Regions from separate parts of the Rhizobium sp. 10N427 genome, predicted to be linked through region 1. Evidence: riboswitches for the same ligand, from Rfam matches in the RefSeq annotation. Region 1 holds a riboswitch; each other region holds the start of a gene.
The links. Region 1 has a riboswitch for cobalamin ahead of bluB (5,6-dimethylbenzimidazole synthase). Riboswitches for the same ligand answer to the same signal wherever they lie in the genome.
Positions count from the first base shown of each region.

Region 1 (4,651 bases):
TAGCGGTATCACCGAAGAAAACCTGCAGAGCCGCGCCCGCGGCACGATCCTGATGGCGATCTCCAACAAGTTCGGCTCGATGGTCGTCACGACGGGCAACAAGTCGGAAATGTCGGTCGGCTATGCGACGCTTTACGGCGACATGAACGGCGGCTTCAATCCGATCAAGGACCTCTACAAGATGCAGGTCTATGCGATCTCGCGCTGGCGCAATGCGCATGTGCCGCCGGATGCGCTTGGACCATCAGGCGTGGTGATCCCGCAGAACATCATCGACAAGGCGCCCTCCGCCGAACTGCGGCCCGACCAGACCGACCAGGATTCGCTGCCGCCTTATCCGGTTCTCGACGACATTCTCGAATGTCTCGTCGAGAAGGAAATGGGCGTCGACGAGATCGTCGCGCGCGGCCACGATGTCGCGACGGTGCACCGGATCGAGCATCTGCTCTATCTCGCCGAATACAAGCGCCGCCAGTCGGCGCCAGGCGTGAAGATCACCAAGAAGAATTTCGGCCGCGACCGCCGCTATCCGATCACCAACCGTTTTAGGGATCGTGGTTAGCGATCGTTAACCCGATCAACCGAAAGCTGCTGACGGCAGTCTCTTCTCGCGTTTCTATGCTTTGGAAACGCGGGAGGTTTGAGCATGCGGGAAACCAAGGTCGCCGTCTTCATCGATACGGAAAACCTGCCGGCGCGCTGTGCGGGAGAGATCATCAGCATCGCCGGCGGATACGGACGCCTTATCGAGCGCCGGGCTTACGGCGACTTCACGAAAGAGGCGGCGCAGCCGTGGATCGCGGAGGCCGGACGTCAGGCACTCAGCCTGCAGACGGCTGTCAGCTCCCATTCCAGCAAGAACGGCGCGGATATCCTGCTTGCCATCGATGCAATGGAATATCTGGCCGGTTCGGCGATCGATCTTTTCTGCATCGCCAGCAGCGACCGCGATGTCGGCCATCTGGCGATGCGTATCCGCATGCGCGGCAAGCAGGCGATCGGACTGGGCGCGCCCAACGCATCGGCGCTTTTGCGGCAGTCCTTCGATGATTTCTTCGAACTGAATGTTGGTGAGGCGAATTCCACCTTTGCGCTGCCGAAGGTGATTGCGCTGCAGCCTTCTCCAAATATCCGGCCCTATATCACCCAGGCGCTGCAGGCGGCCAAGCTGCAGGGCGAAGGCTGGCTCGATATCGCCGAACTCGGAACGCTGTTGCGGCAGGTCTATCCGGAGTTCAAGGCGCAGCATTTCGGCGCTCCGAACCTCAGCTCGCTTTTGAAGCGATGCGCCTTTATCGAAACGCAGATGCATGGCACAAACCGCATGCAAATCAGAATGAAGCGGAACGGCTAAGCGCCGGGCCGCAGCAAATGCGGGAGGCATGCATGCGCAGTTCGGTCGAGATCTACAACATCCGCACGGCCAAGAGCCGGGTCGTGTTCCAGACGGAGCAGCTGATCGAGGCGCCGAATTTTTCGCCCGATGGCCGCTACCTGCTGCTCAACGGCGATGGCCTTCTGTATCGCTTGTCACCGGATGGTGAGGGCGGCCTGCAGCAGGTCGACACCGGCTTTGCCACTGCCTGCAACAACGATCACGGCATTTCGCCCGACGGAAAGCAGTATGTGATTTCCGACAAGACCGAGCACGGCAAATCCTGCATCTATACGCTGCCCTCGGAAGGCGGCGCGCCAAAACAGATCACCGAAAACCTGCCATCCTATTGGCATGGCTGGTCGCCTGACGGAAAGGAACTCGCCTATTGCGGCATCCGCGGCGATCTCTTCGACATCTATACGATTTCCGTCGATGGCGGGGCCGAGCGGCGGCTGACGCATGGCGAGGGGCGCAATGACGGGCCGGATTATTCCTTTGACGGGCAGTGGATCTATTTTAATTCCAGCCGCACCGGGCTGATGCAGATCTGGCGGATTCATCCCGATGGGACCGGTTTGGAGCAGGTCACGCACGACAATCACGGCAACTGGTTTGCCCATCCGGCGCCCACCAACGACAAGGTGCTGCTGCTTTCCTACGACGCTGACGTCTTCGATCATCCGCGCGACCTGCATGTGCGCCTGCGGTTGATGGATATGGACGGCGGCAATCTGACGACGCTTTTCGAGCTGTTCGGCGGGCAGGGCACGATCAATGTTCCCTGCTGGTCACCTGATGGTGACGAGTTTGCCTATGTCCGGTATCTCCCGGCCACTTGAAGCTTCTCTGAAAAGCGGGCAAGAGGCTTTCGTCAGGTGCCCGCTTGCCGCGGGAGAATCGGGAATCCGGTGCAAGCCCGGAACGTGCCCAACGCTGTAAGGCCGACGCCTGCCGCATCATGCCACTGGTTGACACCGGGAAGGCTGCGGCGGGCGGATGACGCCAAGTCAGAAGACCGGCCTGGCATCATAGACTGATCCCGCGCGGACGGCGGGGCGGTTGCGTTGTTGGGGATTTGACGATGCGGCCCATGAACAAGGATGCGCTTGAAGGCGCGTCCGCCTTTTCCGCTGACGAGCGCGACGCCGTCTACCGGGCGATCATGACCAGGCGCGATGTGCGCGACCAGTTTCTGCCTGATCCCATCCCATCCGATGTGCTGGTGCGGCTGCTTGAGGCCGCACACCACGCGCCCTCGGTCGGCTTCATGCAGCCCTGGAATTTTATCGTTGTCGAAGATGCCGGTGTGCGTCAGCGCGTCTGGAACGCCTTCGACAGGGCGAACCGCGAGGCGGCCGGGATGTTCGACGGTGAGCGGCAGGCGACATACCGTTCCCTGAAGCTGGAGGGCATCCTCAAGGCGCCGCTCGGCATCTGCATCACCTGCGATCCGTCACGCAGCGGTGACGTCGTGCTGGGGCGCACGCATAATCCGCGGATGGATAGCTATTCAACCGTCTGTGCGGTGCAGAACCTCTGGCTCGCGGCACGGGCCGAAGGCATCGGCGTCGGTTGGGTCAGCATTTTCCATGAGAGCGAACTCAAGGACATTCTCGGCGTGCCCGAGCATGTCGAGATCGTCGCCTGGCTCTGCATCGGCTATGTCGATACGCTCTATAGCGAGCCCGAGCTGGCCGTCAAAGGCTGGCGGCAGCGGCTGCCGCTCGACGAGCTGATCTTCCGCGATGGCTGGGGCCGCCGCTAATTCCGCTGTTGCTGCTGCGGCTGCGGGCCTGAGGTGGCCGGATTCTTCAGGTCGATGCTGCCCTGGTCGCCCGCGAGAAATTGCGGGCCTATCTGGCGTACCTTGCTGTTTCCGGGGTCGTAGGGGCGGTCGGGTACCTGTGCCTGCGGCGCAGCCGGTGTGGGGGCAGCAGTTGCCGGCGGCTTGGTGGTGATCGTCGTGATCGAGCCCTTTGGCGGCGGGGCGCTGACCGTCTGGTTCTTGCGCATCTGTTCGTAATAGGCGGTCAGATTGCAGGTGCAGGAAGATTTCTCGCCGGGCGCCCGGTTCTTGTAGGCGAAGGCGTTTGGCATGGCGCTGTAGCGGGCGCCAGTCGCGGCCGAGATCATGTTGGCCGCGTCGGTGTTGGAGACGTCCTGATAGAAAAGCTCGGTCTCGATGCCCGGGCACATTTTCGAGCAGGTCGAGGCGTCGCGGCTGAAATCGATCGAAGTCGCATTGGTGCTGATCGGGAAGAAGCCGCCATCGCAGCTGCGTACGCACATGGTGCTGACATGCGACATCATCTCGCCGCGCGGCACGCCATATTGGGTGTTGCCTTCCTCGCCGTTGCCGAGCGGAATGAAGGTATCGCCGCGCATCGCCTGTTCTTCGGTGCTTGGCGCCGGGACATAGGCGCGCTCGTCCGGCTGATAACCCGGATCGTCGTTGCAGCCGTTATCGTCGAGGGCGGCCATCAGTTCGCGGCGTTCGTTGACATCGCTGCCGCCGGCCTCCCGCAGTTGGTTGCGGCGGTCCTGGAGGTGGTGGATGTTGTCGATCATCCGCGATTCCGATTCCTGCAGGTCGCTGCAGTAGCGGTCATTCTCGCCGCCGATGACGACCATGCTGTCTACGCTGCAGCCGTTGCTGCGCAGGTCGTTGCGCAGCTTGCGGAGCTCGAGGTTCTGTTCGGCTATGGCGCTTGCATATTGGCGGATCTCCGGGCCGTTGCCGATCACCTGCGGCAGGTCGGCAAGGCGTCCGCGCAAATCTTCGCAGATCGCGCTGGTCTGCGCCGCCACGGGCGCGGCAGCGGCGAGAAAGAGAGCAAGGGTCAGGATTCGGCGTTTCACGGTATCATCCCGCAGCATAGTAAACCGGAAGCGGCAGAGCATTTGCCGCATCCGTTCTGTCTAGCTGCCTTCCGTTAACAAGCTAACGAAGGAATTCTAACGCATTTTTCCGATCGACGGCAAATCACGCCGGCTGCTGTGCCTCGACCACGGCGAGAGCTGCCATATTGACGACGCCGCGCGAGGTCACCGACGGCGCCAGGATGTGGGCCGGAAGGGCCGTGCCGAGCAGGATCGGGCCGACATGCAGGCCGTCGGTCATCGACTTGACGACACCGAGCGTGATGTTGGCCGCATCGAGGTTCGGGAAGACCAGCAGGTTGGCTTCGCCATGCAGCGTGGTGGACGGCATGACGCGCTTGCGGATTTCGTCCGCGATTGCGCTCTCGCCATGCATTTCACCGTCGACCTCGA
Region 1 is NZ_JBFTID010000007.1:81,729-86,379, forward strand. It holds gene AC1DIJ_RS16665 (NAD+ synthase) at 1-562, shown strand, start outside; gene AC1DIJ_RS16670 (NYN domain-containing protein) at 647-1,354, shown strand; gene AC1DIJ_RS16675 (TolB family protein) at 1,387-2,217, shown strand; cobalamin riboswitch at 2,235-2,416, shown strand; gene bluB (5,6-dimethylbenzimidazole synthase) at 2,460-3,143, shown strand; gene AC1DIJ_RS16685 (DUF2865 domain-containing protein) at 3,140-4,237, opposite strand; gene AC1DIJ_RS16690 (NADP-dependent malic enzyme) at 4,362-4,651, opposite strand, start outside.

Region 2 (4,651 bases), on a different contig from region 1:
ACGAGCATACGTTCCGCAACATCAATACCGAATATCTCGAAATCTACAGCCCGCTGCATGACCAGGCTTCGGGGCGGATCATCGGTGTGGCCGAGATCCATGAGGATCCGAGCGGTTTTGTCGATGAGCTCGCGCGGCTGAGGGTGGTCACCTGGACGACGGTGGCGCTGTTCTCCTTCGTCGTCATGCTCGGGCTGTTCCTGATCGTCAGGCGCGGCAGCCGGACGATCGAGCATCAGCGGCAGGTTCTGAGCCACCGCGCCGAGGAGGCAGAGTCCGCCTCGAAGGAATTGATGGAGCTGAGGGACACGGCGCGCCGGGCCTCCATGGAATTCGCCAACCTCAACGAGACCTTCATCCGCCGCATCGGCGCCGACCTGCATGACGGCCCGGTACAGCTGATGACACTGGCGATCCTGCAGCTCGACGAGCTGCGCGACCTGACCAAGAAGGATGAGCGCGCAAGGCTCCTCGACGAGACCAGCAAGACACTGGGTGAAGCGCTGATCGAGGCTCGGACGGTCACCAAATCGCTGCTCTTGCCGGAGATACTGCATCTCTGGGCAAAGGACGTGGTGGCCGAAGCGATCAGGCAGCATGAGGCGCGGACCAAGACCAAGGTCGCGTTTGTCTCCAGCGGCACCAATGCCGACCTGCCGCCGGCGCTGAAGACCTGCATCTACCGCTTCGTTCAGGAAGGGCTCAACAATGCCTACCGCCACGCTGGTGGCAACGGCCAGCGTGTCCGATGTCGGATCGACATGCCCGTCATCGCGATTTCGGTCGAGGATGACGGTTTGCCTTCCGGGACCGTGCCGTTTGCGGCGCGCGAGGGCGGAATGGGGCTCTATGGCCTCCGGCAGAGGATCGAGAGCTTCGGCGGCAAGCTTGCTGTCACCAAGCGGCCGGGGGGCGGCATGATCCTGGAGATGGTGCTGGAGCTGCAGCAGGCCGACGCAACTGGCCTATAAGGTGACGGACTATCCGAATTGATAACTGGCTGAAAGCATAGAGATCGAATAGACAGAAATCCGATGAAGTTAACCAAGCATTAAAATCCGTCTTTATGTTTGGCTCTGTTTACTTTAGAGCTATCGGAAAGAAGACGAGGGGGTTTATTCGTCATTATGTCTATCTCGGTCGCATTCGTTGATGATCATCCAATATTGTTGGATGGACTCGTTAATCTTTACTCGGCGAAGGAAGGTCTTCGGGTGACTGCCCGCGGGCAGAACGCCATCGACGCGCTGAAGATCGTCGAGGAGCACCGGCCCGACGTTCTTGTCACCGATCTCAGCATGCCGGGCGATACGCTGGCAGCACTCGAGCTGATCCAGAAGAATTACGAAGGCACCAAGGTCGTGGTCTTCACCGCCACCGCCAATATCGACACGGCGATTCAGGTCCTCAATCTCGGCGTCTGCGGCTATGTGCTGAAGGGTAGCACGGCGCGCGATCTGTATGAGGCGATCAAGACCGTGCATGACGGCAGCACCTTCATCACGCCGGGTTTCGCCACCAAGGTGATCCTGTCGATGAAGACGGCCGAGGTGCGCCGCAAGGCGCAGATGCAGAAGCGCCTGAGCGCCCGCGAGCAGCAGATCGTCAACTACCTGTTGCAGGGCAAGACCAACCGCGAAATCGCCAGCATGCTCGATATCAGCGAGAAGACCGTCAAGCACTACATGACGATCCTGATGCAGAAGCTCGATGCCCGCAATCGCGTCGAAGTGGTGCTTGCTGCCCAGAAGCTGCAGGCTCCCGTGGAGACCGGCGCGCCGTCCTCGATGCTGTTGTCGTAGTCGGCGAGTACAGCTAGCCGAGAAACAAAGACATAAACATATCTTTATGTCTATTGACGTGAGATCCGCGATGCGACATGCTCGTGTCATCGTGGTTCTGCGGACCTTTGGTCCGGAGCTAAGAGGGAATCCGGTGAAAATGCCGGAGCTGCCCCCGCAACTGTAAGCGGCGAGCGGCCGTCCACTCATGTCACTGGGGAAGACGCCCCGGGAAGACGGACGGCAGCGTTGACCCGCAAGCCAGGAGACCTGCCGCGATCGATAACGTCCACGGGCGGGGTGTCCGGTGTGCCGCTTTTGCGACCGGCACGCCTGTGTCCGCGCGCCGATGCGTCATCCCAAGCCTTGCCCACAACCCTCGGGGTAAGGAAACATGAGCATCAAGACTGCAAATCTCGGATTCCCGCGTATCGGAAAGCACCGCGAACTGAAGTTCGCGCTGGAAAGCTATTGGGCCGGAAAGTTTGATAGGGCAGCACTTCTCGACGTCGCCAAGGCATTGCGGGCCGAACATTGGGCCCTGCAGAAGGCCAAGGGAATCGATATCATTCCGTCCAACGACTTCTCCCTCTACGACCATGTGCTCGACACGGCGGTGATGGTCGGCGCCGTACCGGCCGAATATGGCTGGAAGGGCGGTCCCGTCGATCTCGACATCTATTTCGCCATGGCGCGCGGCTCAGTGGGCGCTGAGCACGGCGATTGCGGCCATGCGCATCATCATGAGGGCGTTCCGGCGCTCGAAATGACCAAGTGGTTCGATACCAACTACCACTACATGGTGCCGGAATTCACCCGCGACCAGCGCTTCGCGCTGACCGAAAACAAACCGCTGCAGATGTTCCGGGAGGCAAAGGCGCTCGGCATCCACACGCGCCCGGTCATTCTCGGCCCGGTGACGTTCCTGAAGCTCGGCAAGGCGACGCAGCCAGGCTTCGATCCGATCGAACTGCTCGACCGGTTGCTGCCTGTCTATGCGGGCATCCTCGCGGAGCTCAGCACTGCGGGCGCCGATTGGGTGCAGATCGACGAGCCAGCCCTGGTGCTCGATCTCGCAGACGCTGAGCGGTACGCGCTGACCACGGCCTACAGCGCGCTTCACCAGCTGGTTCCGAACCTGAAGATCATGATCGCCAGCTATTTCGGGGCATTGGGCGACAATCTCAAGACAGCAGCGGCGCTGCCGGTTGCCGGTCTGCACGTCGATCTGGTGCGCGCGCCCGAGCAGCTTGATGCGGTCGTATCGGCGGTGCCTGATGACCGGGTATTATCTCTCGGCGTCATCGATGGCCGCAACATCTGGCGCGCTGATCTTGAGAAACTGCTGGATCGGGTCGAGGCGCTTTCCAAAACGCGTCCAATCGAAATCGCGCCATCTTGCTCGCTTYTGCATGTGCCGATCGATCTTGCTCTCGAAACCGCTGTTGATGCCGAGGTCAGGGGATGGCTGGCTTTTGCCACGCAGAAGCTGGATGAGCTGGCGGTCCTCGGCCAGGCACTTTCGCAGGGGCGCGATTGCGTGACGGATGCCATCGGCAGCTCTTCGAGGGCCGCGGCCGCCCGCGCGGCATCGCCGAAGGTCAATGATCCCGCGGTCAGGCAGCGGATTGCAGCGATCGACGAGACCATGAAGCGCCGCAAGGCCGGCTTCGCCGAGCGCAAGGCGATCCAGCAGACGGATATCCGCTTGCCGCTGTTCCCAACGACGACGATCGGGTCCTTCCCGCAGACGTCTGAAGTCCGCAAGGCGCGTTCGGCACATGCGAAGGGAACGCTCAGCAATGCGGACTATGAGGCTTTCCTGCGCAAAGAGACCGAAGCAGCCATCCGCTGGCAGGAGGAAATCGGCCTTGATGTGCTCGTCCATGGCGAGTTCGAGCGCAACGACATGGTGCAGTATTTTGGCGAGCAGCTGTCGGGCTTTGCCTTCACGCAGCATGCGTGGGTACAGAGCTATGGCTCGCGCTATGTCCGTCCGCCGATCATCTTCGGCGATATCGCGCGGCCGAAGCCGATGACGACTGGCTGGTGGCAATATGCCCAGTCTCTGACGGACCGGCCGGTCAAGGGTATGCTGACTGGACCGGTGACGATCCTCAATTGGTCCTTCGTGCGCGACGATATCGCCCGAAGCGAATCATGCCGGCAGATCGCGCTGGCGATTCGCGACGAGGTCGGTGATCTCGAAAAGGCGGGTGCCAGGATGATCCAGATCGACGAGGCAGCACTTCGGGAAGGCTTGCCGCTGCGGCGCTCGCAGTGGAAGACCTATCTCGACTGGGCCGTCGAAAGCTTCCGCCTGTGCTCGACCGGTGTCGGCAACGCGACACAGATCCACACGCATATGTGCTATTCGGAGTTTAACGACATCATCGATGCGATCGCCGCCATGGATGCGGACGTGATCTCGATCGAGACATCGCGTTCGAAGATGGAGCTGCTGGAGGCATTCCGCAGCTTCGACTATCCGAACGAGATCGGCCCGGGTGTCTACGACATCCACTCGCCGCGCGTTCCCGATATTGCCGATATGACCGGTCTGCTTCTTTTGGCGCGCGAGCGGCTTGGCGATTCGCAGCTCTGGATCAATCCGGATTGCGGCTTGAAGACCCGCAAATGGGAGGAAGTGAAGCCGGCGCTAGTCAATATGGTGGCGGCGGCGCGGTCTTTGCGCGAACGCGTTGCCACGGCAACGGCCTGATCGTCATCGTATTCGAGGAGCCGGCTTTTGCCGGCTTCTCTTTTCCACAGCCAATCCGCATTAATCTTCCGTTATCCACATCACATTCATTTTTTCGGCTTGCGGCACCCGAAACATGAACCATCCATTGACGTACAAATAGACTCGC
Region 2 is NZ_JBFTID010000001.1:442,810-447,460, reverse strand. It holds gene AC1DIJ_RS01925 (sensor histidine kinase) at 1-971, shown strand, start outside; gene AC1DIJ_RS01920 (response regulator) at 1,128-1,802, shown strand; cobalamin riboswitch at 1,878-2,073, shown strand; gene metE (5-methyltetrahydropteroyltriglutamate--homocysteine S-methyltransferase) at 2,176-4,503, shown strand.
Region 2: it holds a riboswitch for cobalamin, as region 1 does, so the genes downstream of both, metE (5-methyltetrahydropteroyltriglutamate--homocysteine S-methyltransferase) here and bluB (5,6-dimethylbenzimidazole synthase) in region 1, are expected to answer to the same signal.

Region 3 (4,651 bases), on a different contig from region 1:
GATGGCCTCGTCACCGTCGCTAATTGTTCCTTTCTGGGCGAGAAGCAGATGCATGGATCAGACGAGTGCCTCGATGGCCTTGCGCACGGCCGCTTCATCCATGTCATGCAGGCCGATAACGACGAGACGCGTGCCGCGCGTTTCGCCGGTAGCCCAGGCACGGTCGAAATACTGGTCGATACGGCTGCCGACAGCCTGGATCTGCAGGCGCATCGGCTTGCCCTCAACTGCGGCAAAGCCCTTCAGGCGCAGCACGTCGTGCTCTGCAATCACGCCCTTCAGCTTCTCGATGAAACCGGCGGTATCGGCAATCGCGCCGAGCTCGACGACGAAGCTGTCGAACTCGTCATGGTCATGCGGCGTGCCGTCCTCATGCTCCAGCTCGTGATGGGACTTACGGTTGGCAATATCTTCCTCGGTACCCACGCCGAGGCCGAGCAAGACGCTTGCCGGAACGTCGCCGTTCTTCGCCTCGATCAGCGCAGGCTTCCGCGAAATGCGCGACGCCACTTCGTCACGGACGCGGATAATGCCTGCGGCATCCAGCAAGTCCGTCTTGTTGAGCACAATCAGATCGGCGCAGGTCAGCTGATCCTCGAACAGCTCCTCGATCGGGCTCTCGTGATCGAGCGACTCGTCTTCGGCGCGGCGCGCATCGACGGCATCGTGATCGTCGGCGAAACGTCCGGCGGCAACGGCTGCGCTATCGACGACGGTGATCACGCCATCGACGGTGACTTCGCTGCGGATATCGGGCCAGTTGAAGGCGGCGACCAGCGGCTGCGGCAGCGCCAGGCCCGATGTCTCGATGACGATATGATCAGGGCGCTGCTCGCGCTCGAGCAGCTTGGTCATCGTCGGGATGAAATCGTCGGCAACGGTGCAGCAGATGCAGCCGTTGGTGAGCTCGATGATATCATCCTCGGTGCAGTTCTCCGCGCCGCAGCCCTTCAGCACGTCGCCATCGACGCCGAGATCGCCGAATTCATTGATGATCAGCGCGATCTTCTTGCCGCCGGTGTTGGAAAGTAGGTTGCGGATCATCGTCGTCTTGCCCGCGCCGAGAAAGCCGGTGATCACGGTTGCAGGAATCTTCTGGTTCATAAATTTCAACCCTTCATTTTCAGCGGCAGTCCGGCCGCGATAAAATACACGTCCGCGGCAGCGGCCGCGATCATCTGGTGCAGCCGCCCCGCATGATCGCGGAAATCCCGCGCCATCCGGTTCTCGGGCACGATCCCGAGGCCGACTTCATTGGAAACAAGCACGATCCGAGCCCTGGCCTTCGGCAGCCAGGCTGCAAGGGCAGCCGATTCCGCCGCCATGTCCCGCTCCCCCATCATCAGATTGGTGACCCAGAGCGTCAGGCAATCGACAAGGATCGCCCGCCCCTCACCGTCGATGGCCGACAGGCATTCGACAAGCTGCAGCGGCTCCTCATGCGTCGTCCAGGATGGCCCGCGATCGTCCCTGTGAGCGGCAATCCGCGCCCGCATCTCGTCATCCCAGGCCCGCCCGGTGGCGATATAGTGGCGCTCGAGGCCGCTATCGGCGATCAGCTGCTCTGCGAAACGGGATTTTCCCGAACGGGCGCCGCCGAGCACGAAGGTGGTGCTGCTCATGTGAGGATGGCTCCGGCATCAGCGTATTGGCGTCCGCCACACCCACGTCCCTCATTCCTGTGCTCGTCACAGGAATCCAGCCACGGCGCGTCCGCGCCGTGAATGACTCTGGTGCTTTGGAGGAGAAGTCTCTCCGCCGCGCAGACGCGCGGCGAATGGATTCCTGTGACAAGCACAGGAATGAGGGCAGAGATGGGAGCCTGCGCCACGCCAGAAGACCGAGGCGCCTCGCCCTTCCATCGTGCTGAAAACAGCACCGAACTATTCGTTTCAGCCATGACAACCTCCGTGCTGGCAGCGGACAGGATTGCCCTTGGGTGGGCTCTTCGCCCGGCACGGTTGGCAGGTCTCCTGGCTCGCGGTTCGAGGCCCCGACAGGGATGGCGCAAGGCCATCCCTGATCGTGCCAGCGGATCTTCCTCGCCTTCCCGGCTGCATTCTCGTGAAAAGGCGGACGATTCGTAGAAATGGAGGCGTCCAGCCCCTGCTGATCACGATGCATTCCAGTGGCTTTTCCGGTGTCCTTGAGCCACCGCCCTGCCGCGGAATGCGGCGATCAGGCAGTGGTGCCGGTGCACCGGATGGAAGACCCTGACCGCTCTACAGTCGCGGGGTCGGCTGTGATGAAGACGCCCGGTTTGGGTCCGCCCCGTCACATTCCCTTTTCATCCAGGGCGGCAATCACCGCTCCGGAACCATCCGTTATTGATTTCATCGTTAGGCGTGCGGCAGTGCGAAGTCAATCGAGCCCGGCACGATGGAAAATGCCCCGTCTTAACACGACTGAGTCTACCAAACAGATAGTCTATTAAATTCATTGACTTACGTGCAAATTTCACTTGCCGTCGCCTCGCTTTTGCTGCAATTGCTCGCGAAATCATGCGGCGCACAACGCGCGCTTCCTTGATCCTGCTCCCCGTCGCCTAGTTCTGTCATCATGCTCACGAAAACCGATATCGGCCGCCTGACGCGGCGCCATCTCAAATTCGATTTGGCGCGGCTGCGTGCGCTGGCGCGCCAGAACGAAATGGGCATGGTTTTCGCCGGTGGCGCGGTCGGCGTCATCTCCGGCTGCGCGGTCACCGGCATGAGCCTGATCTCCCGGGAGATGCACAGCCTGATCTTCGGCATCAGCGATGTCGATCGTCTCAGCTCCTCCGATATCAGCAACAAGCTGCTGCTGCTCCTGGCACCGGTCTGCGGCGGCATGCTTCTCGGCTTGCTGCTCTTCATCCTCAGCAGGACACGCAAGAAGCCGATGGTCGACCCGATCGAGGCCAATGCGCTGCATGGTGGCCGCCTCTCGCTGACCGACAGCATCATCGTCGCCATCCAGAACCTGATCTCCAATGGCTTCGGCGCATCGGTCGGGCTCGAGGCCGGCTATACGCAGCTGGCGGCGGGCCTGGCCTCGAAGCTGGGGCTCAAGCTGCAGCTGCGCCGCGCCGATTTGCGCGTCCTCGTCGGCTGTGGTGCGGCGGGCGCCATCGCCGCCGCCTTCAATGCCCCGCTAACCGGCGCCTTCTACGCGTTCGAGCTGATCATCGGCACCTACACCATCGTCTCGTTGACACCTGTCGTCGTCTCTGCCCTGCTCTCGACGCTGGTGGCACGGCTGCTCGCAGGCAACGATTTCACCATCGACGTCGGCAGATTCGGCACTGTGGTGCCGGCCGATTATGTGCCGGCCATTCTGCTTGGCGCCTGCTGCGCCGGTGCCGGCATCCTGATCATGCAGGGCGTTTCCTTTGTCGAGGAACTTGCCCGCAAGAGTTCGGTACCGACGCCGGTACGCCCGGCGCTCGGCGGCATCGTCGTCGGCCTGCTGGCCACCATCTCTCCACAGGTGCTTTCGGCAGGTCACGGCGCCCTGCATCTCAACCTGGCGCATCAGGTGGCGATCCCGACGCTCGTCGGCATCCTGCTGTTGAAGTCGCTTGCATCCGCGGTGTCGATCGGCTCCGGCTTCAGGGGCGGTCTGTTCTTCGCCTCGCTGTTCATGGGCGCGCTTCTCGGCAAGCTCTTTGCCTATTCCGCGCCGTTCTTTGCGCATGCCTCGCTGACACCCGAAGTCTACGCCGTCGTCGGCATGAGTTCACTCGCCGTCGCCATCATCGGCGGACCGCTGACGATGACTTTTCTGGCGCTCGAAATCACCGGCGACTTCCCGATCACCGTATTGGTGCTCGCCGCAGTGATCACGTCCTCGCTCGTCGTGCGCACCACCTTCGGCTACTCCTTCGCCACCTGGCGTTTCCACCTGCGCGGCGAAAGCATCCGCAGCGCCCACGATGTCGGCTGGATCCGCAATCTGACGGTCGACAAGCTGATGCGCGCCGACGTCAAGACCGCCAATGCCGCAACCACTGTCGAAGAGTTCAAGAAGGCCTTTCCCGCCGGCGCCACGCAACGCGTCATCCTTGTCGATGACTCAGGCAAATATGCCGGTCTGGTGCTAGTGCCGGAAATCCACGCCAACCCGATCGCCACCGACGACGAGGGCAAGGGGCTGGAGAGCTTCGTGCGCTACAAGAACGATTTCCTGCAGCCGCAGATGAATGCCAAGCAGGCAGCCGCCATCTTCGACAAGAGCGAGAGCGAAGCGCTCGCCGTGCTGAACAATCTGATCGAGCGCAAGGTCGTCGGCCAGCTCAGCGAAAGCCACACGCTGCGCCGCTACAGCGAAGAGCTCGACCGGCGGCGCCGCGAAATGTCCGGGGAAATCTAGCCAAGCAGCCGTTTGAGCCAGTCACGGTCGAGATGCGCCTCCAGTTCGGCCGCAACAGCATCCAGCGCCCGATCGACGCTTTCTGCGTAATTGCGCCTTTCGCCGTGAAGGCCGAAACTCTGAAGCAACCGGCTGCGATAGGCATCGGCGGAAAACAGGCCGTGAAGATAAGTGCCGACGATATGTCCATCCGCAGATACGGCACCATCCGCGGCACCGTCCACCACGGCCGACGGCCGGCTGCAATCCGCCCCCTCGGTCACGCCGAGATGGATCTGATAGCCTGACAGCGGCGTACCAT
Region 3 is NZ_JBFTID010000002.1:102,476-107,126, forward strand. It holds gene cobN (cobaltochelatase subunit CobN) at 1-54, opposite strand, end outside; gene cobW (cobalamin biosynthesis protein CobW) at 58-1,104, opposite strand; gene cobU (bifunctional adenosylcobinamide kinase/adenosylcobinamide-phosphate guanylyltransferase) at 1,110-1,622, opposite strand; cobalamin riboswitch at 1,947-2,337, opposite strand; gene AC1DIJ_RS04965 (chloride channel protein) at 2,560-4,350, shown strand; gene AC1DIJ_RS04970 (cobyric acid synthase) at 4,347-4,651, opposite strand, start outside.
Region 3: it holds a riboswitch for cobalamin, as region 1 does, so the genes downstream of both, cobU (bifunctional adenosylcobinamide kinase/adenosylcobinamide-phosphate guanylyltransferase) here and bluB (5,6-dimethylbenzimidazole synthase) in region 1, are expected to answer to the same signal.